3 regions of the Mesorhizobium sp. M0678 genome follow, and region 1 is predicted to be linked to each of the others. Evidence: predicted binding sites of a transcription regulator. Region 1 holds the regulator's gene; each other region holds the start of a gene.
The links. Region 1 encodes HrcA, which represses chaperone genes, less so after heat shock. Its sites were predicted from a motif close to GTTAGCACTCNCNNNNNGNGAGTGCTAAC; they were not measured.
Positions count from the first base shown of each region.

Region 2: the regulator HrcA is predicted to act here: its motif matches at 7,876-7,904, upstream of NKI29_RS30930 (co-chaperone GroES).
Region 3: the regulator HrcA is predicted to act here: its motif matches at 2,870-2,898, upstream of groES (co-chaperone GroES).

Region 1 covers NZ_JAMYPT010000024.1:64,578-74,138, forward strand. The annotation lists gene NKI29_RS28405 (hypothetical protein) at 171-356, shown strand; gene NKI29_RS28410 (low molecular weight protein tyrosine phosphatase family protein) at 620-943, opposite strand; gene hemW (radical SAM family heme chaperone HemW) at 948-2,111, opposite strand; gene rdgB (RdgB/HAM1 family non-canonical purine NTP pyrophosphatase) at 2,108-2,770, opposite strand; gene NKI29_RS28425 (VOC family protein) at 2,770-3,180, opposite strand; gene rph (ribonuclease PH) at 3,213-3,929, opposite strand; gene hrcA (heat-inducible transcriptional repressor HrcA) at 4,076-5,188, shown strand; gene NKI29_RS28440 (hypothetical protein) at 5,225-5,422, shown strand; gene NKI29_RS28445 (PQQ-dependent sugar dehydrogenase) at 5,522-6,877, shown strand; gene NKI29_RS28450 (LysE family translocator) at 6,965-7,582, shown strand; gene cysK (cysteine synthase A) at 7,749-8,729, shown strand; gene NKI29_RS28460 (glutathione S-transferase family protein) at 8,905-9,528, shown strand; gene NKI29_RS28465 (RNA polymerase sigma factor) at 9,544-9,561, opposite strand, start outside.
Region 2 covers NZ_JAMYPT010000035.1:7,829-17,389, forward strand. The annotation lists gene NKI29_RS30895 (aldo/keto reductase) at 1-162, shown strand, start outside; gene NKI29_RS30900 (substrate-binding domain-containing protein) at 390-1,340, shown strand; gene NKI29_RS30905 (sugar ABC transporter ATP-binding protein) at 1,561-3,129, shown strand; gene NKI29_RS30910 (ABC transporter permease) at 3,126-4,142, shown strand; gene NKI29_RS30915 (endonuclease domain-containing protein) at 4,384-4,752, shown strand; gene NKI29_RS30920 (GNAT family N-acetyltransferase) at 4,843-5,340, shown strand; gene groL (chaperonin GroEL) at 5,717-7,348, opposite strand; gene NKI29_RS30930 (co-chaperone GroES) at 7,406-7,720, opposite strand; gene NKI29_RS30935 (usg protein) at 8,059-8,328, shown strand; gene NKI29_RS30940 (DUF982 domain-containing protein) at 8,414-8,707, opposite strand; gene NKI29_RS30945 (hypothetical protein) at 8,845-9,057, opposite strand; gene NKI29_RS30950 (Hsp20 family protein) at 9,402-9,561, shown strand, end outside.
Region 3 covers NZ_JAMYPT010000016.1:90,770-100,330, reverse strand. The annotation lists gene groL (chaperonin GroEL) at 802-2,457, opposite strand; gene groES (co-chaperone GroES) at 2,521-2,817, opposite strand; gene bioZ (3-oxopimeloyl-[acyl-carrier-protein] synthase BioZ) at 3,248-4,231, opposite strand; gene NKI29_RS24465 (adenosylmethionine--8-amino-7-oxononanoate transaminase) at 4,228-5,493, opposite strand; gene bioD (dethiobiotin synthase) at 5,493-6,128, opposite strand; gene NKI29_RS24455 (8-amino-7-oxononanoate synthase) at 6,140-7,279, opposite strand; gene bioB (biotin synthase BioB) at 7,276-8,274, opposite strand; gene nadC (carboxylating nicotinate-nucleotide diphosphorylase) at 8,369-9,223, opposite strand; gene NKI29_RS24440 (L-aspartate oxidase) at 9,223-9,561, opposite strand, start outside.

The DNA of each region.
Region 1 (9,561 bases):
AACTCCGTTCGACCCTGTTTGGCACGGCTCACGCTTGGTTGCAAAAGCCTGGGTTGCAAAGGCCCTGGTTCCAAAAGGGATGCCGACGTGAACCGGCCGCCATGCCTTCGCCACAGTAGGGAACGAAACCGTTGCCGGCGAATTTTACCCCTGATCTCGGGAGGAGCAGGATGAACAGCCTGACGATACAGGACGTTTTCGAACCCTACTATGCCGGCCGCAAACGCTTCGCCGCGCCATGCGACAAGAGCCTGCCTGCCGAAGCCGCAGATGGCAGAGCCAAGAAGCCGCTTGCACGCCAGCGATCGGCAGAGAGCAAGCCCGCAAACGAAACCGACCGCACGATGGAGCACTGACCGGACGATGCCCAATCGCTTCGACATTTTCATCACCCGCCTCGAAACAAAAAGCGCCCGCGATGGCGCAGCGTCACATTCCACAGACGACCAGCACCATGCCTCACGCGACAAAAGCGAGATCAAGCCGGCCCGTTCCGGAGAGACCAGCGAAAAAGATCGCGCCAAACACCGCCACAAGCACGAGGCTTGACCCCGCAAACCTTAGCGATCGGTCGAGACAGTTCTCGAAGCGCGGTTGCGAATGCTCCGCGATGTACCATTCAACCCAGATACTTCGAGACACGCGCCTCCAGCAGGCCCACCAGAGCCGGGTCCATGAATGCATAGTCGTCGGGAATATCGAGGCAGATTACTCGAGCCTTTTTCAGGCTTGTCTTGAATTTCTGCTGCAGTTTGGCGCGGTGCGTTTTTTCCATCACGAAGATGATGTCGGCCCAGGCGACGAGTTCATGCGTCAACGGTATGTCGGCATCGTGATTAGTGCCGGCCGAAGCGACCTCGATGTCCCGCCGCTTGGAAAACACCTGCTCCGCCGTCGGGCTGCGCAAGCGATGCTGGCTGCAGATGAAGAGAACGTTCTTCAACGTGCTATCTGGCCAAATCCGCCACGACCGCATCGAGCACGATCATGCCGGCCGGCGTGGCGCGCAGGCGGGCATTGCCGATCGGCGCCACCAGGCCTTCGTCCTGCAGCACCGACAGCCGTGCCGTCGACAGGCCGCGCCCTGAAAATGCCTCGTAGCGGGAAAGGTCGATGCCTTCCGCCAGCCTCAGCCCCATCAGCAGGAACTCGTCGGCCTCTTCCGACCGCGTCAGGACCTCGCCGCCGGAAACGCCATGACCCTTGGCCTCGACCAGATTGGCCCAGGTCTCCGGCATTTTCTCGGCGATCGTCACCACGCGGCGGCCATTTTCGACGAACCGGCCATGCGCGCCGGGACCGACGCCGACATATTCGCCATAACGCCAATAGGTGAGATTGTGCCGGCTTTCGGCGCCGGGCCTGGCGTGGTTGGAAATCTCGTAGGCCGGCAGTCCGCGCGCGGCGGTGATCTCCTGCGTTAACGCGTAGAGATCGGCGGCAAGCTCATTGTCTGGAATGATGAATTTCCTTGCCGCATGCAGTGCATGGAACGGCGTGCCTTCCTCGATGGTCAGCTGATAGAGCGACAGATGGTCTGCGGCGTGGCCGATCGCCTGCTCGAGCTCCGCCTGCCACGCTTCCGGCGTCTGACCGGGCCGCGCGTAGATCAGGTCGAACGACAGCCGTGGGAATATCTCGCGCGCCAGGCCGATCGCATGCAGGGCCTCATCGACATTGTGCAAACGGCCGAGGAAGCGCAGATCCTTGTCGTTCAGTGCCTGCACGCCAAGCGACACCCGGTTGACGCCGGCCGCGCGATAGCCGCGAAAGCGCTCGGCCTCGACCGAGGAGGGATTGGCCTCCAGCGTCACCTCGATGCCATCAGGCACCGTCCAGTTCTTCGCCACTGCATCCAGCACCGCCGCCACGGTCTGCGGTTTCATCAGCGATGGCGTGCCGCCGCCAAGAAAGATACTGGTCACCTCGCGCGGCCCGGTGCGGCCGCGCATCGTCGCCAGCTCGGTCTCGAAGGCGCGGGCAAAACGCTCCTGGTCGACCGGCTGGTGGCGGACATGGCTGTTGAAGTCGCAATAGGGGCATTTGGCCGCGCAGAATGGCCAGTGGACATAGACGCCGAAACCGGGGCTGCGGTCGAGCAGCATGGTCATGCGCCGGCCAATCGGGCTTGCGCGAATTTCTGGAAGGCGCGGGCACGGTGCGACAATGCGGTTGGCTGGCCGGGCTTCCAGCCATGCTTTTCCTCCGCGCTCATCTCGCCGAAGGTCTTTTCGAACCCGTAGGGCAAGAACACCGGATCGTAGCCGAAGCCTAGCTCGCCGCGCGGCGGCCATACCAGCGTGCCCTCGACCTCACCGCGAAAATATTCCGCCTGGCCATCGGGGAAGGCCAGGCAGATGACCGCGACAAAGCGGCCCTTGCGCTGGGCAGGCGTGATCGCGCCAACTTCTTGCAAGGCCACTTCCGTGCGCTGCATGGCCATGCCGAAGTCGCGGGAGCCGTCCGGCGTCTCGGCCCAGTTGGCGGTGTAGACGCCGGGTGCGCCGTCGAGCGCATCGACACACAGGCCGGAATCGTCCGACAGCGCCGGCAATCCAGTGGCCTTGGCGGCAGCCAAGGCTTTTATGAGGGCGTTCTCCTCGAAAGTGGTGCCGGTCTCGTCCGGTTCCGGCAGGCCGTATTCCTTTGCGGACTTCGCTTCAATGCCGAATGGCGCCATCAGATCGGCGAATTCCCGCAATTTACCGGCGTTATGGCTGGCGACGACGATCTTATGCCCGTCAAGCGAATGAACAGTTGGCGAATGCATCAGATGCCCCAGATTCTTGGCTCGGCGAATTCGATCGAATTGCCCGACGGGTCGCGAATATAGATCGAGCGGCCGCCCTGCGGCCATTCGAACTCGCTTTCGATGGCAATTTTCTTCGCCTCAAGATGCGCTTTCCAGCGTGGGATTTCATCCGCGCTTGCGGCGAAGCAAAGATGGCCCTGGCCGACCGCGCCATGCGGCGGTACTTTGAGCTTGGCGTCGGCCGGCGGCGGCACTTTGGTCGCCTCGGCATTGAACATAAGCAGCACGCTGTCGCCGCAGCGGAAGAAGAGATGCCTGCCATCGACCTTGCCGAGCAGATCGAGCCCGAGCACGCCCGAATAGAACCGTTCCGCGGCAGCAAGGTCCGTCACGTAGAGTGCTGATTCCAGGATTGCAGAAGGGGTCACAGGATCGCCAATCTCATCAATATTGACCGCAGCTAAGCCACCGCCATTTGCTGCAAGCTGACCAGGCGCTGAATACCTTTCTTGGCGAGCCCCATCAGCGCCGCGAACTGCTCTTCCGAGAACGGCTCGCCCTCGGCCGTGCCTTGGATCTCGACGATGCCGCCCTTGCCGGTCATGACGAAATTGGCGTCGGTACTGGCCGAGGAATCCTCGATATAGTCGAGGTCGATGACCGGCTGGCCATCATGGATGCCGCAGGAGATCGCCGCAACGTGATCCTTCAGCACCTTGCCCAGGCTCGCCATCTGGCGGGTTTCCATCCAGCGCAGGCAGTCGTAGAGCGCCACCCAGCCGCCGGTGATCGAAGCGGTGCGCGTGCCGCCGTCGGCCTGGATCACGTCGCAGTCGACGGTGATCTGCTGCTCGCCGAGCGCCTGCAGATCGACCACGGCGCGCAGGGAGCGGCCGATCAGCCGCTGGATTTCCAGCGTGCGGCCGCCTTGTTTGCCGGCCGAAGCCTCGCGGCGCATGCGCTCGCCGGTCGAACGCGGCAGCATGCCGTATTCCGCCGTCACCCAGCCCTTGCCGGAGTTGCGCATCCAGCCCGGCACCTTTTCCTCCAGGCTGGCCGTACACAGCACATGCGTGTCGCCGAACTTCACCAGGCACGAGCCTTCCGCATGCTTGGAGACGCCGCGCTCGAAGGAGATGGGGCGCATTTCGTCGAATTGGCGTTTGGAAGGGCGCATTCAGGCTTCTTTCTTTCTTCGGAATCTTGGCCGGGGAATCTTGGCCGGCTTGTAGCCGCACGGGGCGTGAGGCGCAAAGGAAAATGGACCGGTTGCGCCGACACCGCGGAAGTCTATATCTTCGGGGCGGAGGTTTTTGGCTCGAAATGACAAAGGCAGTCGATCCCGGTTTGCAGTCGCACGTGCTCCCGTCGCACGCGCTGCAATCGCCCGCGCTTCAATCGCTCGACATGCGTTCGCGCGACATCTTCCGGCGCATCGTCGATTCCTATTTGAGGGATGGCGAGCCGGTCGGTTCGCGCAGCCTGTCGCGCATCCTGCCGTCGTCGCTGTCGCCGGCCACCATCCGCAACGTGATGAGCGACCTTGAGCATCTCGGCCTGATCTATGCGCCGCACATTTCGGCTGGCCGGTTGCCGACCCAGGCAGGCCTGCGCTTCTTCGTCGATGCTTTCATGGAACTTGGTGACCTCTCCGACGAGGAGCGCCGTACCATCGAGGCCCAGGTGCGCGCCTCCGGCTCGGGCGCGACGCTGGAGCATATGCTGACCGAGGCCAGCCAGATGCTGTCCGGCATGTCGCGCGGCGCCGGCCTCGTGCTCGCCGCCAAGAATGAGGTGGCGCTTAAGCACATCGAATTCATCCAGCTCGAGCCGACCAAGGCGCTGGCCGTGCTGGTCTCGCAGAACGGCGACGTCGAAAATCGCGTCATCGATCTGCCCGCCGGCATCACCATCTCGCAATTGCACGAAGCCTCCAACTTCCTCAACGCCCATATCCGCGGCCGCACCCTGGCCGAGGCGCGGGTCGAGATCGCCCGCATCAAGGAAGAGACCAGGGCAGCCCTCGACACGCTGTCGCAGGATCTGGTCGAGAAGGGCCTGGCGGTCTGGGCAGGCGCTGAAAGCGGCGTGCCTGGGCGGCTTATCGTGCGCGGCCGCGCCAATCTCCTGGAAAACGTCACTGCCCAGGCCGACATAGAATTGCTGCGGCATCTGTTTGAGGATCTGGAGACGCAGGATGGGCTGATCCAGCTTCTCGACCTCGCCGAGGCAGGCCCAGGCGTGCGCATATTCATCGGTTCGGAAAACAAGCTGTTTTCGCTGTCTGGCTCCTCGCTGGTGGTGGCACCCTATCGCGACAAGGACGCGCGCGTCGTCGGTGCGCTCGGCGTCATCGGGCCGACGCGGCTGAATTATGCGCGCATAGTACCGATGGTCGACTATACCGCGCAGCTGATTTCGCGCATGCTGAGCTAGGAGCCGCCGCGGGCCTGCCGCAAGGAGGAGAAAAGAATGGCGCTGGAATCGTTCAAGGCCCAGATCAGTCTGCTGCTCGAAGAAATGATCAACCAGCCAGAGGATCAGCACGAGGTGCAAGAGCAGTTGCGCGAGAAGCTGCAAGAGATGCGGGCGATGGGTCTGCCGCTGCCGGCCGATCTGGTCGCGCTGGAAAAGCGCCTCGACGACGACTTTTACGCCTCTGGCAACTGAACGGGTTCGGCTTCAAATCCTCGTGTGCTGGACGGCCGCTTGGAACGATCAATACCTGATGCCGTTTGCCCTGTTCGAGGCGAATCCCGGAGGACGTTGATGATCCGATCTGGCGGCTTTGCGGCCGTTGCCGCTGCCCTCCTTGTTGCGACACCGGCAGCCGCCCAGCAGGCGGACCAGAATGTGCTCAAAGGCGAAGCCGCGTTTGGCGATTGGCACGCCGACAGGCCTGGCGTCCGACGCCTGATTGGGCCGCGAGACATGCCGGCAGCCGACCCCGCCCAATCCGCTTCGAACGGCGCCGGCGTGGCGGAACGGCCCGAACGCGCCAAGCCAGAATTGCCGTCGGGCTTTTCGGCTGAAATGATCGCATCCGGCATCGTCAATCCACGTGTCGTGCGCGTCGCTCCGAATGGCGACCTGTTTGTTGCCAACAGCCATGCCGACCAAATACGCGTCTATCGTCTCGCCGAGGGCAGCGCCAAGCCCATCGAGAAAGCGATCTTCGCCAAGGGGCTCAATTATCCCTACGGCATCGCCTTCTATCCGCCAGGAGACAAACCGCAATGGGTTTATGTCGCGAACAGCGACAGCATCGTCCGCTTCCCCTATCGCGATGGCGACCTGAAGACATCCGGCAAACCAGAAACCATTGTCGCCCAAATCCCGTCGGGTGGTCACACGACCCGCGACATCGCCTTCTCGCAGGACGGCAAAACGCTTTATTTGTCGGTTGGCTCCGCCTCGAACGTCGCCGAGGATATAGGTAAGGAGCCGGATAGCGGCCTCGACGCCTGGGCCAAATCAAAGCCGCTCGGGGCGGCCTGGGGCTCCGAGGACGGCCGTGCCGATGTGCTCGCCTTTGACCCGGATGGGAAAAATCCCCGAACTGTCGCCACCGGCCTGCGCAACTGTACGGGCATGACCGTGCAGCCCGCCACCGGCGCATTGTGGTGCGTCGTCAATGAGCGCGACGAACTCGGCGACAATGTGCCGTTCGAATTTGCAACAGCGGTCAAGGACGGCGGATTCTATGGTTGGCCTTGGTACTACATCGGCAATAACGAGGATCCGCGCCATCAGGGCGAGCGGCCAGACCTCGCCGGCAAGGCCACTGTCCCCGATGTATTGATGCAGGCGCATTCGGCGCCGATGAATATAGCCTTCTACGACGGCAAGAACTTCCCGGCGGATTATCAGGGTGACGCCTTCGTCGCCATGCATGGTTCGTGGAACCGTGGCGCCAGGACCGGCTACAAGGTGGTGAGGCTCAAATTCAGGGATGGCAAGCCGACAGGCGAATATGAGGACTTCATGACCGGCTTCGTCATCTCGAACGACGCCGTCTGGGGCCGACCGGTCGGTGTCGCGATGGCCAAGGACGGCTCGCTGATCGTCACCGAGGACGGCAACGGCACCATCTGGCGCATTACCTACGAAGACGGCCGCTCCTGAACGGCGGTGTCGCCTGCTGCGCTGGCGCAATCGAATTCGGCCCGAGGGAATTCACCCAACTTCAACATTGTGCGACAAGCGCCAATCATGACACTCACCGGGTTCCTCGCCTATAGCGCCGCCCTCGGCATCGCCGCAGCCATCCCCGGCCCAGGCGTCACCGCGCTTGTCGCGCGTGCGCTGGGTTCCGGCTTCCGCTCGTCGCTGGCCATGTCGTTCGGGCTGATGCTCGGCGACCTGACCTATTTGACTGCCGTGGTGCTCGGCCTGGCTTTCGTCGCACAGACTTTCGGCATGGTCTTCCTGGCCATCAAATGGCTGGGCGTCGCCTACCTCGCCTTTCTTGGCTGGCGTTTCTGGACGAGCGGCATCACGCCCGAGACGGTGGAGGCCAAGAAAGGCAAGGGCGGCTTGACATCCAGCTTTATAGCCGGCCTCGCCGTCACGCTCGGCAATCCGAAGACGATGATCTTCTATCTTGCCATCACCCCGACCATCGTCGATCTGAAGACGATCACGCTGGCCGATTACGGCATTCTTGTCGCGCTCACCATCGTCGTCCTGCTCGTCGTGCTGGTGCCCTATCTGGCGCTGGCGGCCAAGGCGCGCTGGTTCCTGAAGTCGCCGCGGGCGCTGAGGGCACTCAACCGCACCGCCGCCGGCTTCATGGTCGGTGCGGCGGCGGCAATTGCTGCCCGCCAATAAATCTCTTTCGCCAATCCGCCCAAGGATTGCCACGCCTTGCAAGGGCGGGGGTACTCAGCACGAACTTCACTCGGATATTTTTCGATCGACAGCCTATCTTGCGCGGCGGATGGCTCTATCCTAGGCCCCGCCCGACTCTTGCCGCTTGACCTCTGGGAGGAAATCAATGAACAAGCCCGCCACCCCCGCACACGTGCCCGGCCGCGGCCGCATCTACAATTCGATCACCGAGACGATCGGCGACACGCCGCTGGTGCGGCTTGATAAATTCGCCAGGGAGAAGGGCGTCGTCGCCAATCTGCTGGCCAAGCTCGAATTCTTCAACCCGATCGCCTCGGTCAAGGACCGCATCGGCGTTTCGATGATCGAGGCATTGGAGGCTTCGGGCAGGATTACGCCCGGCAAGACCACCCTGATCGAGCCGACCTCGGGCAATACCGGCATCGCGCTCGCCTTTGCCGCCGCTGCCAAGGGCTACAAGCTGATCCTGACCATGCCGGAAACCATGTCGGTCGAACGCCGCAAGATGCTGGCTCTGCTCGGTGCCGAACTGGTGCTGACCGAAGGGCCGAAAGGCATGAAGGGCGCCATCGCCAAGGCGGACGAGCTGGCGGCAACGCTGCCCGACGCTGTCATTCCGCAGCAATTCGAAAACCCGGCCAATCCGGAAATCCATCGCCGCACCACGGCCGAGGAAATCTGGAACGACACCCATGGCGAAGTCGATATCTTCGTTGCCGGCATCGGGACCGGCGGCACCATCACCGGCGTCGGCCAGGTGCTGAAGAAGCGTAAGCCCTCGGTGCATGTCGTCGCCGTCGAACCGGAAGCCTCGCCGGTGCTGTCGGGCGGCCAGCCAGGCCCGCACAAGATCCAGGGCATTGGCGCCGGCTTCGCGCCAAAAATCCTCGACACGACGATCTATGACGAAATCGTCAAGGTCTCGAACGAGGATTCGGTTGCCAATGCACGGCTCGTCGCTCGGCTCGAAGGTGTGCCGGTCGGCATCTCGTCGGGTGCCGCCCTGCAAGCGGCGATCGTCGTCGGCTCGCGGGCCGAGAACAAGGGCAAGAACCTCGTCGTCGTCATCCCCTCTTTCGCCGAGCGCTATCTCTCGACGATCCTGTTCGAGGGATTGGGCGCTTAGACACGAGCGTTTTTGACCGGTCAGTAGCGATCCTTCGCGATGCCCTCCGACATCAAATACTCTGTATCACGCGTCGGCGTGGACCGCTGAAAAACCACCTGTGGCGGGCGTCGTTCGCTTGAGCGGCGGGTCCCTTCCGTATCAAATCGTCGCTGCCCGGCAGGTGGAGGACTTCATGTACAAGCTCTATACGCGTGCCAATACCGGCGGCTTTGTCATCGAGGCGGCGCTCGCTTTGGCGGGCGTGCCTTTCGACCAGATCGACGTTCCGAAGGGCCGACCCGACCAGGCCTTTTTAGATATCAGCCCCTTGAACCAGGTGCCGGTCCTGATCTTGCCGGACGGACGCTCGATGACCGAATCGGCGGCGATCTGCATCCTGCTGGCCGAGCGCCACCCGGAAGCAGGACTGGCGCCCGCAGCAAGTTCGGCTGACCGTGCCGACTTCCTGCGCTGGATGTTTTTCATGTCCTCCGTCATCTATTCGGCTGACCTGCGGTTCTTCTACGCTCATCGCTACACGACCGATCCCCGCGGCGTGGACGCTGTCAAACGGGCGGCGGTCTCGGAAATGGATCGCAGCTTCGCCATTCTCGATGCCGCCCTCGCAGGCCATGACTGGCTGGCCGGCGACCAACTCTCGCTGGCCGACATCTATCTCGTCATGTTGGTGGCCTGGCATCCGGAGGTCGCGAAGGTTCCAACCGCTTGGCCGAATATCGGACGCCTGTGGGCCAATTTGCGGGAACATCGAGTGATAAAGAGGCTGAATGCTTCCCACGACATGTGGCCGGCCTAAGCACTCCGCCTTGTCTCAGTGTCTTTCCGCGTG
Region 2 (9,561 bases), on a different contig from region 1:
ATCCCCGGCACCAAGCGCAGAAAATACCTCGAGGAGAACGTCGCCGCGGCTTCGATCAGGCTCGACCCAGCCGAGATGCAAGTGCTCGACGACGCGCTGGCGCCGGGAAAGGTCGCCGGGCCGCGCTACGGCGAGCGCACCATGGTGATGATCGATCGGTAGGTCTTGCCTGCCCCCGTTCTTGCGCAAAGCTCCGGCCTTGGCTAGCATCCGCCGGCAGGCACCGAGCGGAGGAGAACGTCGCGGTGGACCGGCTGGAGCGCCGTGCGTCCCTTCAAAGCGAGTTGGGCGCTCAAAGGACACTCCATTTTTGAATCGACGCAAGGAACCTTCCGGAAAACCCATTCCGGTTTCGGGGTCATGCGCTCATCTGGGAGGAGACTAAATTGATCAACAGACGTGAATTCCTGCTGTCGTCGGCGGCGATGGGCGCCTTGGCGCTAGCCGCTCCGCGACTGGCTTTTGCGCAGGACAAGCTGACCATCCTTGGTTCGGTGCCGAGCCTCGGCTTTCCATTCTTCGTGCACATGCTGAACCAGATCAAAGCTGAGGCCCAGGCGCAAGGCGTCAACCTGGTCGAGAGCGACGGCCAGAATTCGGCGCCCAAGCAGACCGCCGATATCGAAGCGGCGCTGGTGCAGAAGGTCAACGCCATCGTCATCTCGCCGCTCGACGTCAACGCGCTGGCCCCAGCCATCGAGGAAGCGGTCAAGGCCGGCGTTCCCGTCGTCACCATCGACCGCCGCGTCGAAGGCGTCGAAGGCATCCTCGCCCATGTCGGCGCCGACAATGTCAAGGGCGGCGAGGCCGAAGCACAGGCCATGGTGGCGGCGTTCCCGAACGGCGCCAAGATCTTCCATCTGCAGGGTCAGCCCGGCGCCGGCCCGGCGATCGACCGTAACAAGGGTGTGCACAACGTCCTCGATCCCATGAAGGACAAGTACCAGATCATCTTCGAGCAGACCGCCAACTTCGCCCGCGCCGAGGCGCTGTCCGTCACCGAGGCCGGCCTTGCCGCCAACGGCAAGCCCGACGCGATCATCTGCGCCAACGACGACATGGCGCTTGGCGCGGTTGAAGCCTGCGCGGCGCGCAACTTCACCGACGTCAAAATCTATGGCTTCGACGCGCTTCCCGAAGCGCTGGTCGCCGTGCGCGACGGCAAACTGGCCGGCACGGTCGAGCAATTCCCCGGCGAACAATCGCGCACCGCCGTGCAGATCGCGGTCGCTTACGCCAGGGACAAGACCGAGCCAAAGGAAAAGCTGGTGCTTTTGACGCCGATCGTCATCGGCAAGGACAATCTCGACAAGGCGGAGAGGCTGGGCGAGACGAAGTAGGCGAAGCCGACGGGACAGCCCCCCTCTGGCCTGCCGGCCATCTCCCCCTCAAGGGGGGAGATTGGATGTCACGTCGGCTTTCGCTAGTTTTCGATCTTGCAGAAGAGGCGAAGCCAATGAAGCTGCCAATCTCCCCACTTGAGGGGAGATGGCCGGCAGGCCAGAGGGGGGCGCTGCCCCGCCAGCCTTGCGTGACAACCGAATGATCGAGGAGCAAACTTTGCCCAAGGCAGCCGCCATCGCGCCCTCTCCCGCCCTGCTCACCGTCGAGGGCGTGACCAAGCGCTTTGCCGGCGTCACCGCGCTGAACGACGTTTCGCTCGAAGTCCGCCCCGGCGAGATACTCGGCCTGCTCGGCGAGAACGGCGCCGGCAAATCGACGCTGCTCAAGATCCTGTCCGGCGTGATGCCGCCGTCCAGTGGTCGCATCGTCTTCGACGGTGTCGAATTCAATCCGCACAATCCGCAGGATGCCAAGCGCCACGGCATCGTCACCATCTACCAGGAACTGAGCCTGATCCCCACGCTGACCGTGGCGGAGAATATTTTCATCGGCCGCGCGCCGCTCGGCCGGTTCGGGCTGGTGAGTTGGCGGCGAATGGAGCAAGATTCGCGCGCGATCATCGCCCGCGTCGGTCTCGACCTCGACCCGGCGACGCCGGTTTCCGCATTGTCGGTGGCCGAGCAGCAGCTGGTCGAGATCGCCCGCGCGCTATCGCTGAAGAGCCGCTTGATCATCATGGACGAGCCGACCTCGGCGCTGACCGAAACCGAAGTGCACAGGCTGATGTCGATCATGGACCGGCTGCGCAAGGATGGCGTCGCCATCATGTTCGTCACCCACCGGCTAGAGGAGGCATCGGCGATCTGCGACCGCATGACGGTGCTGCGCGACGGCAGGCTGGCCGGCCATCTCGACCGCGAAGGCGGGCCGATCAGGTTGCCGAAGATCATCGAGAAGATGGTCGGCCGTGCCGCTTCCGAGCTCTATGCCAGGCCGACGCAGCGCGATGTCGCCGGCGACGTCCGGCTCTCGGTGCGCGGCCTGCGCACGGTGCGCGATCCGCAGGCGCCGCACGCCATCGTGCTCGAAGGCGTCGATCTCGACCTCAAGGCGGGCGAAATCCTCGGCGTCGCCGGGCTCGTCGGCTCCGGCCGCACCGAGCTCGCCCGCGCCATCTTCGGCGCCGACCGCATTGCAGCCGGCACCATCATGCTCGACGGCAAGCCGATCGCGCCCGCCTCACCCGCCGACGCCATCGAGCTCGGCATCGGGCTGGTTCCGGAAGACCGCAAGCACCAGGCAATCTTCGCAGCACTCGCCATCCTCACCAATTTCTCGATCGCCGCGCTCGACCGCTACTCCAATGTCGGCTTCATGGCCGAGCGGCGAGAGCGCGAGGCGTTGGCGAACTACAGGAAGACGCTGTCGATCCGCATGGCCTCGCCCGAGCAGGCGATCGAGGGACTGTCCGGTGGCAACCAGCAGAAGGTCATCCTTGCCCGCTGGCTGGCACGCGATCCCAAGGTGCTGATCGTCGATGAACCGACGCGTGGTGTCGATGTCGGCGCCAAGGCGGAGGTGCACCAGATCCTGGTAGAGCTCGCGGCACGCGGCATCGCCATCATGATGATCTCGTCCGAGCTGCCCGAAGTGCTTGCGGTGTCGGACAGGATCGTCACCATGCGGCGCGGGCGCATTACCGGCGAGATGCCCGGCATCGAGGCGACCGAGGAGAAACTGATGGAACTGATGGCGCTCGACCAGAAGCAGGAAGCAACGCAATGACCAGCACGACCGAACGAAGCCAGCGCGGCGGCGTCAATCTTGCGCGCCTGCTGATGAGCTTCGGCCCGCTGATGTTCCTGGCGTTGCTGATTGTCGTCTTCACCGTGCTGAAGCCGAGCTTCATCGACCCGATCAACCTGTTCAACATCATGCGCCAGATCTCGATCACCGGGCTGATCGCGCTCGGCATGACCTTCGTCATCCTGACGGCCGGTATCGATCTGTCGGTCGGCTCGCTGCTCGCCTTCTGCGGCATGGTCGCGGCGGTGGTGGCCAAAGGCGGCACCGCCAACACGCTGTCGCTGTCGACGTCTGGCACGCAAGGCTACGGCTGGTTCGCCGCCCTTCTCGCCGCCGTCGTCGTCGGCGCCATGGCCGGCGGCGTCCAGGGTTTTGCCATCACCAGGCTGAAAGTGCCGCCCTTCGTCGTCACGCTCGGCGGCCTCACCGTGTTTCGCGGCCTGACCTTGACGATTTCCAATGGCGGCCCGATCTCCGGCTTCGACGCCTCGATGCGCTGGTTCGGTACCGGCCTGATCGGCCCGGTGCCGGTGCCGGCGATCATCTTCGCGATTGCCGCGATCCTTTGCCATATCGTGCTGCGCTACACACGTTACGGCCGCGCGGTCTATGCCGTCGGCGGCAATGCCGAGGCGGCACGGCTCTCCGGCCTGCGTGTCGACCGCATCCTGATCTCGGTCTACATCATCGTCGGCTTCTTCGCCGGCCTTGCCGCCTTCGTTTTGTCGGCGCGGCTCAACTCCTCCGAAGCCGTCGCCGGCATCGGCTACGAGTTGACGGTGATCTCGGCGGTCGTTATCGGCGGCACCTCGCTGTTCGGCGGCATCGGCAGCGTCGGCGGCACGGTGGTCGGTGCAGGACTGATCGGCGTCTTGCAGAACGGGCTGCAGTTCAACAACGTCTCGTCCTACACGCAAAGCATCGTCATCGGCCTGATCCTCATCCTCGCGGTGGCCTTCGATCGCTGGCTGAAATCGCGGGTGAGGCGGTGATACAGGTGCCATACCTATCCAGGTCGGCGGGCCAGCACCCCCCCTCTGTCCTGCCGGACATCTCCCCCTCAAGGGGGGAGATTGGACGTCGCTCCAGCTTTCGCCAATCTCTAAAGAAGGGAGAACTTTCGGCGAAGCTGCCAATCTCCCCCCTTGAGGGGGAGATGTCCGGCAGGATAGAGGGGGTGTTCAAGCGCAGCATAGAGAAGATGGGCAAGTTTCGCGCTGAGGAATAGAAGTAGTGAATCACTATCCCGTACCTCCCCGTAACCGCGGCAATGCGCGCAAGATGCGCAAGGCCATGACGGCTGCCGAGCTGAAGCTCTGGAATGAGGTCCGGGCGCATCGACTCATGGGGCTGGCATTTCGGCGGCAGATGCCAATTGCAGGCCATATTGTCGATTTTGCCTGCCCGGACAAAAAGCTGATTGTCGAACTGGATGGCTCCCAGCATGCCCGGGCCGATGCCTCAATATGGGACGCTACCAGAAGCGCACGGCTTGAAGCGCTGGACTGGACTATCCTGCGGTTCTGGAACGACGACGTCATTCGCGATATCGATAATGTCTGCCAGCACATAGTCATGGTGGCCGGCGCGGATGTGCGCTGAACTCAGCCGTGCAGGGTCGGCGGGACAGCACCTCTCTGTCTTGCCGGACATCTCCGCTCAAAAGGGGCAGGTTTCTGAGGCGAGGTGCCAATGACCCAGATAAGAACCATGACCGAACAGGACGTTCCGGCGGTGTCGCGGCTGCTTGGAGGGTCCTGGCGCTACACCTATTCGCCGATCCTGGGTGCCGAGACCACGGCGCGGCTGTCGGATGAGAGGCACGCGCCGGAGCGGCTGGCGGCCGAGCTCAGGGACGACAGCAAGATGTCCTTCGTCGCCGAGCGGGCTGACGGCTCGCTCGCCGGTTATGCGATGGCCGCGATGGACGACAAAGGCGAGGTCATGCTCGAGCGGCTCCATATAGACAAAAGCGAGTACGGCACCGGCCTTGCCGCCGACCTGCTGCATGCCGTTCTTGCCGCGCATGCGGGTATTCCCAGCATCGCCCTGGAAGTGATCGAGGGCAACGACCGCGCAATCGCCTTCTATCGCAAGCACGGCTTCGAGGTCGTCGAGCGCCGGCCGGCTGCACACGGCGTGGGCGGCCACGCCTCGCTGATCATGCGCCGGCTGCTACCACGGGCTTAGCAAGCGAAAGCGGCTGAGCGCGTAATCTCCCCCCTTGAGGGGGAGATGTCCGGCAGGACAGAGGGGGGCGCCTCGCGTGAAGCGCCAACCTTCTCTTTCGTCCCACAGGGCGTCGCGCCAGGACGTACCGACCCTCTCTGTCGCCTTCGGCGACATCTCTCCCTCAAGGGGGAGATTGGCGACTTCTCCGACCGCTCAGACCGGCGTTGACGCGCTGTGCGCGCGTTGCCCAGTCGGCAACCGTCGCGCCAGCAACGCTCTCGCCGGCAACCATCCCGCTCGTCTGCGGCGCAAGCAGGTCGTTGCGGCGGGCGAGGGCGACGAAGGCGGACACGGTCCATCTGCCGTTTCGAAGTCGCGCTTTGGAAGCCTGGCCTTAGAAGTCCATGCCGCCACCGCCGGGCATCGGAGGCATGGGCGTTTCCTTCTTCGGCTTCTCGGCCACCATCGCCTCGGTCGTCACCAGCAGGCCGGCGACGGAAGCGGCGCCCTGGAGAGCAGTGCGCACGACCTTGGCCGGGTCGATGACGCCTTGACTGTAGAGGTCGCCGAACTCGTTGGTCTGGGCGTTCCAGCCATAGCCGAAGTCGGTCGTCTCGCGCAGCTTGCCGACGATGATCGAACCTTCCGCACCGGCATTCTCGGCGATCTGGCGCACCGGGGCCTCGATCGCGCGACGCACGATCTCGACGCCGGTCTTCTGGTCGGGATTGTCGACCTCGATATTGTCGAGCGCCTTCGCCGCCCTCAGCAGCGCCACGCCGCCGCCGGGCAGGATACCCTCCTCGACCGCCGCGCGTGTGGCGTGCATGGCATCGTCGACGCGATCCTTGCGCTCCTTGACCTCGACCTCGGTCAAGCCGCCGACGCGGATGACGGCGACACCGCCAGCGAGCTTGGCCAGCCGCTCCTGCAGCTTCTCGCGGTCGTAGTCGGAGGTGGTTTCCTCGATCTGGGCCTTGATCTGGCTGATGCGCGCCTGGATTTCATCCTTGCGGCCGGCACCGTCGACGATGGTGGTGTTCTCCTTCTCGATCAGCACCTTCTTGGCGCGGCCGAGCATCTCCAGCGTGACGTTCTCGAGCTTGATGCCGAGGTCTTCCGAGATCGCCGTGCCGCCGGTCAGGATGGCGATGTCTTCGAGCATGGCCTTGCGGCGGTCACCAAAGCCCGGCGCCTTGACGGCTGCAACCTTCAGGCCGCCCCGCAATTTGTTGACGACCAGCGTCGCCAGCGCCTCGCCTTCGACGTCCTCGGCAATGATCAGCAGCGGCTTGCCGGATTGCACGGCGGCTTCGAGCACGGGAAGCATGGCCTGGAGGTTGGAGAGCTTCTTCTCGTGGATCAGCACATAGGGTTCTTCGAGCTCGACGCGCATCTTGTCCTGGTTGGTGATGAAATATGGCGAGAGATAGCCGCGGTCGAACTGCATGCCTTCGACCACTTCCAACTCGGTCTCGGCGGTCTTGGCTTCCTCGACAGTGATGACGCCCTCATTGCCGACCTTTTCCATCGCCTCTGCGAGGAAGCGGCCGATCTCGGCATCGCCATTGGCAGAGATGGCGCCGACCTGAGCGATTTCGTCGTTCCTGGTCACCTTGCGGGCATTGGCCTTCAGTTCGGCGATGATTGCTTCGACCGCCTTGTCGATGCCGCGCTTCAGGTCCATCGGGTTCATGCCGGCAGCAACCGCCTTGGCGCCTTCCTGGACGATCGACTGCGCCAGAATCGTCGCGGTCGTGGTGCCGTCGCCGGCGGTATCGCTGGTCTTCGAGGCGACCTCGCGCACCATCTGCGCGCCCATGTTCTCGAACTTGTCCTCAAGCTCGATCTCTTTCGCCACCGTCACGCCGTCCTTGGTGATGCGCGGCGCGCCGAACGATTTGTCCAAGACAACGTTGCGGCCCTTGGGACCGAGCGTCACCTTCACCGCATTGGCGAGGATGTCGACGCCGCGCAACATCTTCTCGCGCGCTTCGGTATGAAATTTCACATCTTTGGCAGCCATTGGAACACTCCTCGATAGGCAGCTTTTCGTTGACTGGAATGCTTGTTCAGGCCCCCCTCAGGCAGCCTTCTTCATCTCGCCCGTGGCTTCGATCACACCCAGCACGTCGCTCTCTTTCATGATGAGCAGATCCTCGCCATTGAGTTTGATCTCGGTGCCGGACCATTTGCCGAACAGAATGCGGTCGCCGACCTTGACGTCGAGCGGCTGCAACTGGCCGCTGTCGTCGCGCGCGCCGGGGCCGGCGGCGATGACCTCGCCCTCCTGCGGCTTCTCCTTGGCGGTGTCGGGGATGATGATGCCGCCCGCGGTCTTTTCGTCGACCTCGATGCGGCGGACCAGGATACGGTCATGCAATGGACGGAACGCCATGTCGTTCTCCTCTCTGGACAAACAGATTTTCGAACATCCTCCTGACCGGACCGGCAATATCGGCCCGGCACGGGGTGCGCGACCCCTTCATCAGGCATCGCGCGCATACGAACTAGTCGCGCTTTTTTCAGCTTTCAAGAGGATCATGCAAAAATTTTAGCACTCGACGCCTGAGAGTGCCAATACGCTGTAATTGTTAGCACATTCGCCGTTTCCGGCGCGATGACCCGGCCGGATTTCCAAATCTGTCCGTCTCCTGAGCCGCTTGCGGCGGCTGGAACCTATGTGGAAGGCGAGGCGTTTTGCAGACGGAGGTTCATTGGGAAAGGAAGGATTGCATGATCAGCAGGGACTTTCAGCTCCAGATGCAAGGGTTTGGCCTCACCACGGCGGAGATCCACTACCGCCTGCCCGATCATCGAAGCCTTCTGCAGCTCTACATCTGGCAGGAATACGATATTGCCCCCGATTTCCCGACGCTGAAGCATTTCCTCGATTTCTGGGAGCGCGAGATCGAAGGCCCGCTGCATTCGGTGCGCGTCGCCCATCATCACCTGATCCAGCCCTCCGAATGGCGGGCCGTAAACGGCATTATTACCGTCCACTGAGGAGCAAGCCGATCTGCCGCTAGACAGCGGACAAAGTCTCCGAAGCGGGGGAAAGGCAGCTGCCTCTCCCCACTTGTTTTGGATCTCACAATATCGGAGGGGGGTCCGGACTAGCCGGCGCGGTCGACAGGCTTGCGGGCCGATGCGAGCAATCGGGCCTTGCGCGCCGCCCGGACGAAGGCCTTGCGCGCATCACGCCGGTACGCCAACCGTCGAGCGCGTCGCGGCAGGTCCGATAGGCGGCGCGCCAACTCCGGCTGCGTGCACGGTCCGGCCACTGCTGGCGCATGCATTCGATGGCTTCCCAACTGCTGGCGACCTTGCGCTCGCTGGATTGGAATTTCAACGTGATCGGCTCGGCAAAGCGGACGTCGTCCATCACCTCCTCCTTGTTTTCTGATCGTCTTCTTGTTTGAGCAAGCAACGTTATGCTGGCGGCACCGGCGGCCGGCCGGCGCCGCTGAAGGACATGGTTCGTCTCTCTGCGCGGTTCAAGAGCATCGCGGCGACAGCCGGTTATTCCTCCTCGTCCGGCCCTTGCAGCAGTTCGATCAGCGTCGCTACTCTTGCCGTCGGCAGCGGTCGGCCCTCGTTCACCAACGCCTCGTCGGCGGCGATCCAGGCCAGGGCCTCGCGCAATTCCTGGACCGTCCCGTCCGTCGCCGCAATGTCGGCGATCACGGCTTCGTCGACCGGGCCCAGCACAGAAATGATCTCGTCGCGTGTCATGGTCAGCTCCATCTGCGGGTGCCGGGAACGGGCCCGGCAACACAAGAAATCTGGGTCTTGACCTGCTGCAGACAATAACCGGCCGGGGAAGTCAGCGTTGGCAATTGAAATCAAACAGGCAATCTCCTGCCGGACATCTCGCCGCAAAAAGGGGGATTGGCAGCCTTGCCGAGCCGACCGAAAACGGCCCGAAAAACCGGCAAAGCGAAAGCCACCGGGTCTTGACTTGCGGCGGACAATAACCAGATCGAAGGCACCGGTCGCCGAAATGGGGCCGGCGAAACCAGGGAGCGCCAGCTCTTTGGCGCTCCTCGTATCTATGTTGCTCGATGGAGGATGTAGCTATGAGAACCGCATTCGACTTTTCCCCGCTCTATCGGTCGAGCATCGGCTTCGACCGCGTCTTCAACCTGCTGGAAAATGCTCCGCAGGCTTTCGACGCCTGGCCGCCCTATGACATCGCGCGCAGCGGCGAGAACAACTACCGCGTCACCATCGCCGTCG
Region 3 (9,561 bases), on a different contig from region 1:
GGCCCTCCAGGGCAATGGTCTGAGACCTGGGCTCAAGCCCTTCGGCGAGGAGGATGAGACGCCGCTGGAGCTCGGGTGCAAGCGCTGCCACGCCCGCTCCGAGGCCCCACAAGGCCGAAGCGCAGTCGTCGGGGTCACGAGGCCCCTCGGCCACGACGACGAGACGCTGCTGGAGCCCGGTTGCAAGGGCTGCCACAGATGGCCTGAACCTGAATCCGCCTTTCTTGAGGCGTTGCGACTATCATCGCGGCGACACGCAGCTCTTGATTTGTGTGCGAAATCCTCAGCAGATCCATCGGGCTGAGCCGCTCAGCAATATCAACGAGAATGTCCAGCGGCAGATCAAGGATACTCAGAGGAGGAAACGCTTGATCTTGAGGCTCAGAGCGCGTCTGCTCCACTATAGAACAGGATGATTCACCGGGTCCTTCAACGCCAGCCGCCGGTTCCGATGAGAGAATTGTCCCTGATATCACGCTCGATGGAGTTAAATGCCGAGATGGGCGCCTTGCCACGCTCCTCAATGCCCCTCATGATTCACCGCCTATAGCTACCAACTGAATGAATCATCGTGATTGTCGCGCAGCGGAATCCTCAAGGATCGGGCAGTTCGTAGGGGGCGCCGGTTTGACCAGGTTGAGCCCGCGAATTGCTCGATCGGACAAGATCCTAATTCTCGACCATGCGGTGAGGCTCGAACGAGATCCTCGGGACGCACTCCAAGGTTTCGATCATGTTCGGCACACAAGGAAAGGGCGGCATTGCTGCCGCCCTGTCCGCTGTAAGTTGATAGGGGCTGGATTAAAAATCCATACCGCCCATGCCGCCCATACCGCCGCCGCCCATGCCGCCAGGCATGCCGCCGCCAGCTGACTCCTTCTTCGGAGCCTCCGCGATCATGGCTTCGGTGGTGACGAGCAGGCCGGCGACCGAGGCCGCGTCCTGGAGGGCAGTGCGCACGACCTTGACCGGATCGACGATACCCATGGCGATCATGTCGCCATATTCGCCGGTCTGGGCGTTGTAGCCGTAGGTCGCGCCCTTGTTGTCGAGGATCTTGCCGGCAACGATCGAAGCTTCCGCACCTGCGTTCGAAGCGATCTGACGGGCCGGAGCCTGCAGCGCGCGACGCACGATGGCGATGCCCGCGGTCTGGTCGGAGTTGGCACCGGTTGCCTTGATGGTCAGCGAAGCGCGCAGCAGTGCGACGCCGCCGCCGGGAACGATGCCTTCTTCGACGGCCGCGCGGGTCGCGTTGAGGGCGTCATCGACGCGATCCTTCTTTTCCTTGACTTCCACTTCGGTCGCACCGCCGACGCGGATGACGGCAACGCCGCCCGTGAGCTTCGCCAGACGTTCCTGCAGCTTCTCCTTGTCGTAGTCCGAGGTGGTCTCTTCGATCTGCTGCTTGATCTGGGCAACGCGGCCCTGGATCTCGTCCTTCTTGCCGGCGCCGTCGACAATGGTGGTGTTCTCCTTGGAGATCGACACCTTCTTGGCGCGGCCGAGCATGTTGAGGCCGACATTCTCGAGCTTGATGCCGAGGTCTTCCGAAATGACCTGGCCACCGGTGAGGATGGCGATGTCTTCCAGCATGGCCTTGCGGCGATCACCGAAGCCCGGCGCCTTGACGGCGGCGATCTTCAGGCCACCGCGCAGCTTGTTGACGACCAGCGTGGCCAGAGCCTCGCCTTCGACGTCTTCCGAGATGATGAGCAGCGGCTTGGAGGTCTGCACGACGGCTTCGAGAACCGGCAGCATCGCCTGGAGGTTGGACAGCTTCTTCTCGTGCAGGAGGATGTAGACGTCCTCGAGCTCGGCAACCATCTTGTCGGCGTTGGTGACGAAGTAGGGCGAGAGATAGCCGCGGTCGAACTGCATGCCTTCGACGACTTCCAGCTCGGTCTCGGCGGTCTTGGCTTCCTCAACCGTGATGACGCCTTCATTGCCGACCTTCTGCATCGCTTCGGCGATCATCTTGCCGACCGACTCGTCGCCATTGCCGGCGATCGTGCCGACCTGGGCAACTTCCTCGGAGGTCTTGATCTTCTTGGCAGCGTTGCCGAGAGCCGCGACGACTTCGGTCACGGCCAGGTCGATGCCGCGCTTCAGGTCCATCGGGTTCATGCCGGCGGCAACCGCCTTGTTACCTTCCTGGACGATCGACTGCGCCAGAACGGTCGCGGTCGTGGTGCCATCACCGGCGATGTCGTTGGTCTTCGAAGCAACTTCGCGGATCATCTGCGCGCCCATGTTTTCGAACTTGTCGGAAAGTTCGATTTCCTTGGCGACGGTGACGCCGTCCTTGGTGATGCGCGGTGCGCCGAACGACTTGTCGATGACGACGTTGCGGCCCTTGGGACCGAGGGTCACCTTCACCGCGTCGGCGAGGATGTTGATGCCGTGAAGCATGCGCTCGCGGGCGTCGCGGGAGAATTTTACGTCTTTGGCAGCCATTTTTTAGCTCCTGGCAGGGGCTTGCGATCAAGCCCGAAATTCAGTTGACGGTGAGGCCGATAATCAGCCGATGATGCCCATAATGTCGGATTCCTTCATGATCAGAAGGTCTTCGCCATTGAGCTTGACTTCGGTGCCCGACCACTTGCCGAACAGGATGCGGTCGCCGGCCTTGACGTCCAGCGGGACCAGCTTGCCGGCTTCGTCGCGAGCGCCGGAGCCGACGGCGATGATCTCGCCTTCCTGCGGCTTTTCCTTCGCCGTATCCGGGATGATGATCCCGCCGGCGGTCTTGGATTCGGATTCGACCCGGCGTACGACCACGCGGTCATGCAGCGGCCGGAAATTCGACTTTGCCATTTTTGGATTTCCTTGGTGCGGATGTTGAACGGTGCTCCGTTGCCGGAGCATGCCTAGCACTCAGCCGAAGCGAGTGCTAACGCGGCAATGAGATAAGCCGCAGGCTCCTGCTAGTCAAGACGGAAGAGCAAAGAGCAAAGAGAAAAGAGAAGACAGCAAAGAGCAGCCAGCAAAGAGCGTGTAAGCATCGAGCCTTTTATGTGAACAATGTCGGGTATCCGACATATATGGGGCGGCTCACCCTTTGTAATTGAGCTTTATTCAGATGGTACGATTGGTGCAACGGGTGTTGCATTTGAACTCATCCAGAGGCTCGCACGGGTCGTGCTGCGTCAGCTTGGTCATGTCGAGCTTCAGAAGGCCATTTTGGCATTGGTTCTGTTGCTCCTATTGCCATTCATGACCGATCCTGCGCGCGTGAGCCGGCCGGCTAGATTCCAACCACGAGAGCGCCGCCGCTGAGACCCGCACCCGCCGCCGCCAGAAGGATTTTCTCTCCTGGCTGGAATGGCTTCATCTGGTTGGCGAGCGAGAGCGACAGCGGGACCGTCGCGGCCGAAGAGTTGCCGTATTCGGCAATCGTCTTGACAATTGCTTGATCCGCTATGCCGAGGTTACTCCCGACAGCATCGAAAATGCGAGCATTGGCCTGATGCGGCACGAACCGGTCGACATCCTGTGGTCGCACTCCGGCAGCGGCTAGCGCGCTTATCGAGCAATCGGTCATCATCTCGACGGCCTTGGCGAACACTTCGCGGCCGTCGGTCATCGTCATTCGGGTTTGCGCGAGGTCGAGGTCACCGTGGAACGGCTTGTTGCTTCCTCCTGCGGGAATCTGGATCAGCCCGTATCGCGAGCCGTCCGAGTCCACGGAGGCACCGAGAATCCCCGGATCAGTATCCTCGCATGGACCGATCACGAGGGCGCCGGCGGCATCGGCAAACAGCACGGCGCTGGCGCGCTCAGAGGGATTGATGCGGCGGCTGAGGATATTGGCGGCGATAACAAGGCTCGCTTTGCCGTGCAGGCGGGTAAATCCGTCCGCAAACATCAGCGCATAGATGAAGCCGGCGCAGGCGCCGGTCAGATCGACAGCGCCGGCGCGGCCGAGCCCCAGCCGATGTGCGACCAGGGGCGCGCTGGGCGGCAGGAGGTGATCGGGCGTCGAGGTGGCAAGCAGCAGCAGACCGATGTCGTGGCGCGCAATGCCGGCGCTGTCCAGCGCCATGGCGCCGGCCTGCGCAGCAAGACCAGACAGCGTGTCTTCGTCCGTTGCCCAGAAGCGCGACCGGATTCCAGTACGCCGCTCGATCCAGCCCGGTTCGAGGCCGAGATTGTTCTCGATTTCGGCATTCGCCACCTTTCGCCCAGGCGCATGATGGCCAAACCCGAGAATGCGCGACGACCTGCTCATGGCCTCGAACCGAAGCGTTCGCCGGCCTCCTCGATGGCGTCATGGAGCCGATCGAGCTCGTCGCCGGTGATGCAATAGGGCGGCAGGAGATAAAGGACATTGCCGAGCGGGCGCACAAGCAGGCCGAGCTCCAGGAAAAATGCCCGCAGCTTAGGTCCGATCTCGGCCAGATAGCCGGCAGAGCCGGCGCGCAGGTCGAGAGCCAGGATCGTGCCGGTCGCCCGGCTGTCGGTGAAGTTGGCATTGTCGCGAAAGCGCCGAAGCCCGGCGGCCTGCCTCGCGCTCAGGGCCGCGATCCGCTCGGCCACCGGCTCGTCACGCCAGATCTCGACATTGGCGAGTGCCGCCGCGCAGGCAATCGGATTGGCGGTGTAGGAACTCGAGTGGAAAAAGGTCTTCTTCCTGTCCGTCGAATAGTGAGCCTGGAAGATGGCACCGGTGGCGAGTGTGGCCGCCAGCGGGATGGTGCCACCGGTCAGGCCTTTCGAGGTGCACAGGATGTCCGGAGAAATGGAGGCCTGCTCACAGGCGAACATGGTTCCGGTGCGCCCCCAGCCGGTCATCACCTCGTCGGTGATCAGCAGCGTGCCGGAGGCCTCAGTGATCCTCTTCAATCCGGTCAGAACCGAAGCCGGATACATCAGCATGCCGCCGGCGCCAAGCACGAGCGGTTCGACGATCAGCGCGGCGGCGCGCCGGTCGCGGCTGACGGCCTCGAACCGATCCAGCGTTTCCTGTTCGCGGCCGGCGGCCGGGAAGGGAATGGTGTCGACCTCGAACAGCAAGGGTTCGTAGGCGGCGTTGAACACGCCACGCGCACCGACGCTCATCGTGCCGATCGTGTCGCCATGATAGCTGTGCTCCATGACGACGATGCGCGAGCGCGGCGCGCCGATGTTGCGGAAATAGCCGAGCGCCATCTTCAGCGCGACTTCGACACTGGTCGAGCCGCTGTCGGAATAGAACACCCAGTCGAGTCCGGCGGGAGCGAGTCCGACAAGCGCCTTGGCCAAGCATTCGGCAGGCTCGTGCGTGAAACCTGCGAAGATGATCTGGTCGAGGCTCGAGGCGGTCGTCTCGATTGCCTTCATAATGCGGGGATGGCGGTGGCCATGGGTGACGACCCACCAGGAGGAAATGGCGTCCAGGATGCGGGAGCCGTCGGCCGTGTGGACATAGGCGCCTTCCGTCAGGACGATTTCAGGGATCGCCAGCTCGAGCGCGTGCTGGGTGAAGGGATGCCACACACGGGATTGCGTCATCATTCGCCTCCGGCAATCAAAGCGAGGTCGAAGCCGGCAATCATCGCTTGTCTCAGCGTTTTGTCCGTCAGCGGATCGAGGTGCGGCAGCCTGCCGAGTTGCGGCACGTCGCCGAATTCCACGATCGTCCGTTGCGTATCGGTCATCTCATCGCCGATGAAGGCGATGCCAGCCAGCGGGATAGCGCGCGCCCGCAGGGCTTCGATCGACAGCAGGGTGTGATTGATTGTTCCGAGCGCGGTGCGGGCGCACAGAATGACCGGCAACTGCCATTGCTCGAATATGTCGATGAACCTTGTCCGGCGGTTCAGCGGCACCATCAGCCCGCCGGCGCCTTCGATGACGAGCGGTGTCGGCAGGACCGGAAACGAAAGATCGGCAGCCTCGATCGAAACGTCGTCGATTTCGGCCGAACGATGCGGCGAAAGCGGGCTCTTCAAGCGGTAGGCTTCCGGCAGCACGCGCCCCGACGGCAGCCCGGCAAGTCGCGCAACCGCCTCGCTGTCGGTCTCGCCGTCGAGGCCCGATTGCACCGGCTTCCAGTAGAAACCGTCAAGCAGGCCGGCAAGCCCGGCCGAAAACACCGTCTTGCCAATTCCGGTGTCTGTTCCGGTGATGACGATGCGCTTGGTCATGTCGCCTCCGGTCATGTCTGGGCCAACACCTCGACGAGCGCCTCGAGCATGGCGGAAATGTCGGCTTCGCCGATATTGAGCGTCAGTGAGATGCGCAGCCGCGACGTGCCCTCGGGCACGGTCGGCGGACGAATGCCGCGTATGTCGAAGCCGCGGGCCTGCAGGCGCGCCGCCACTGCCATGGTGCGCCTGACATCGCCGATCACCAAGGGCTGGATCTGAGAGCCACTTGGTATCACGCCGCAGCCATCGACCAATTGGCGGCCTGCGAGGGCAACGCGTTCACGCAGTTGAACACGCCGCATAGGCTCGTCGGCGAGCATTGCGAGCGCTTCGCGCGCCGCGACCGCCATCAGCGGCGATGGCGCGGTGGCGTAGATGAATGGCCGGCAACGGTTGATCAGATACTCGCACAGTGTCCTCGGCCCGGTCACGAGCCCACCAGATGCGCCGAGCGCCTTGCTGCAGGTGTGGAGCGCGACGATGTTGTCGCGGCCCTCGAAAGCGGCGGCCAGCCCCCGGCCGTCCGGTCCCCAGACGCCGGTGGCATGCGCCTCGTCAATGACGATGAATGCGTCGTGCCGATCGGCAAGCGCGACCAGGCTCTCCAAAGGCGCGCAATCGCCATCCATGCTGTAAAGGCTTTCCACCGCGATCCAGACGCATCCCATGCCGCCTTCGGCGCGCCAACGTGTGATCGCATCCTCGACAGCATCGACGTCGTGGTGCGCGGCCAGCACCAACTGTGCGCGCCCGGCCAGCGCACCCTCATGCATGCTGGCATGGGCGAGCTCATCGAGGATCAAAAGGTCGCCCTTCTGCGGCAGCGCAGTCAGCAGAGCGAAGTTGGCGATGTAGCCGCTGCCGAAGAACAGCGCGCGGTCGGCTCCAAAGAATGCCGCCGCGTCTGCCTCGAGCTGCTCGTGTTCCGGTGCATTGCCGCGCAACAGCCGCGACCCGGTGGCGCCAACCGGCGTGCCCCGCGCAATCGCCGCCGCAACCGCTTCGCCAAGTCTTTTGGAGGCGGCAAGCCCGAGATAGTCGTTCGACGAGAAGTCGAGCCCGGCGCGCGGCTTCAGCGTCCGCAGCCGGTCCTTGCGCGCCAGTCCCTGCAAGGTCGCCTCATAGCGGGCAAGCGGTGCCCCGTTCATTGCGCCTCGAGTTCCATCGGCTCGATGCCAAGGCGCCGGAACAGCAGGGTATCCTTGTCCTCACCGGGATTGTCCGCCGTCAGCAGCGTGTCGCCGACGAAGATCGAGTTGGCGCCGGCAAAAAAGCACAGCGCCTGCATCTCGTCGGTCATGGCGGTGCGGCCGGCGGAAAGACGGATATGCGATTTCGGCATCATGATGCGCGCCAGCGCGATCACGCGCACGAATTCGATCGGCTCGATCGGCTTGGCGTCGGCAAGCGGGGTGCCGGGGATCGGGATCAGCATGTTGATCGGAACGCTTTGCGGATGTTCCGGCAGGTTGGCCAGCGTCACCAGCATGTCGATCCGGTCCACCGGCTCCTCGCCCATGCCGACAATACCGCCGCAGCAGACCTTGATGCCGGATTGGCGAACGTGCTCGAGCGTCTCGAGCCGGTCGGCAAAGCTCCGCGTGCTGATGACCTCGCTATAGTAGCGTTCCGACGTATCGATGTTGTGGTTGTAATAGTCGAGGCCAGCCTGTTTCAGACGAGCCGCCTGCTCAAGATCGAGCATGCCGAGCGTCATGCAGGTTTCCATGCCCAGCGCCTTGACGCCTTCGACCATCGCCACGACCGCATCCATGTCGCGCGCCTTGGGGTTTCGCCAGGCCGCGCCCATGCAATAGCGGGTTGCGCCGGCGTCACGCGCTTTCTTCGCCTTGACGATGACGCGCCTGACCTCCATCAGCTTCGACGCCTTCAGGCCGGTCTCGTGATGCGCCGACTGGCTACAATAGCCGCAATCCTCCGGGCATCCGCCCGTCTTGATGCTGAGCAGCCGGCTGAGCTGGACCTTGTTGGGATCGAAATTCTGGCGGTGCACGGTTTGCGCGAGGAAGAGGAGATTGTTGAAGGGGGCATCGTGAAGTGCCTGAGCCTTCTCCAGGGTCCACGCTCCAGGGTCAGGGGATTGAGCCTGTGGCGATGTCTGCGTTGGACTGGCTGTTTGCATGTCCATGCTGTTCTCCGGTTCTGCCTTGCTTTGCTGTCTGATTGACGACGATCGGAAAGGACAGTTGATTCGATCCTGTTCGTTCCTCAGGCAATCATGAGCCCCAATAGTCGAGGCCGATATCCAGGATCGGCGCGCTGTGGGTCAGTCGGCCGACTGAAATCAAATCAACGCCGGTCGCGGCAATCGCTCGCGCTGTATCGGATGCGATCCCGCCAGAAGCCTCGGTGATAGCACGGCCGCCAACGATTGCGACGGCGCGGCGAAGATCGGCGAGGGACATGTTGTCGAGCAGAACCGCATCGGGAGCGAAGCCAAGTACCTCCTCCAACTGGGCCAGCGTATCGACCTCGACTTCGATCTTGACGAGATGACCGGCCCGTCTTCGTGCTCGCTCGAGCGCCGGGCGAACGCCGCCTGCGATGGCGATGTGGTTGTCCTTGATCAGAATTGCGTCGTCGAGGCCGAAGCGGTGATTGGATCCGCCACCTGCGCGCACGGCATATTTTTCGACTGCCCGCAATCCGGGCGTCGTCTTGCGCGTGCAGACGATCTTCGCGCCATATCCACGAACCGCAGCGACGATCGATGCCGTTGCTGTAGCGATGCCGCTCAGATGGCACAAAAAATTGAGTGCCGTCCGTTCGGCTGTGAGAATGGCCCGGGCAGGGCCAACCACTGATGCAATGACCTCTCCATCCATGACATTGCAGCCGTCTGCCCGCTCCACCGAGATTTCGATATCAGGATCAATCAAGCGGAAAGCGAGCATCGCCAGATCGAGGCCGGCGACAACTCCGGACTGGCGCGCCGCGAGCACGGTTCCCGCTTGGTGTTCCTTCGGGACGATGGCCTCCGTGGTCAAGTCGCCGGCTCTGCCAAGGTCTTCAAGAAGAGCTGCCCTTACAAGCGGCTCAAGCATGACCGTGGGAAGCGGTGAGAGCGTCATCATTTTGCCCCTTCGAGGCTTGGCGAGTGTCCGAGTTCCCGCGCAGCGGCCAAGGCGGCTTCGAGCGTGATTTCGGACCGTCGGGCGACAGTCGCATGATGAGGAAAGTCTGTCCGGTAATGAGCGCCGCGGCTTTCTTCGCGCAACAAGGCGGCAACCGCGATCATCAGCCCGACAGCCGCCGGATCCGAGGCCGCGTCCTTGCTTTGGGCGAGCGGCAACAAGGCACGTGCGGCTGCTTTCAAAGCTTCACCATCCCGGACGATGCCGAGTGCGCGCGACAGGAAAACACGCACGGGTGTCGGAGCGGGCGATGGGTAAACGTCCGCAAACGCAGG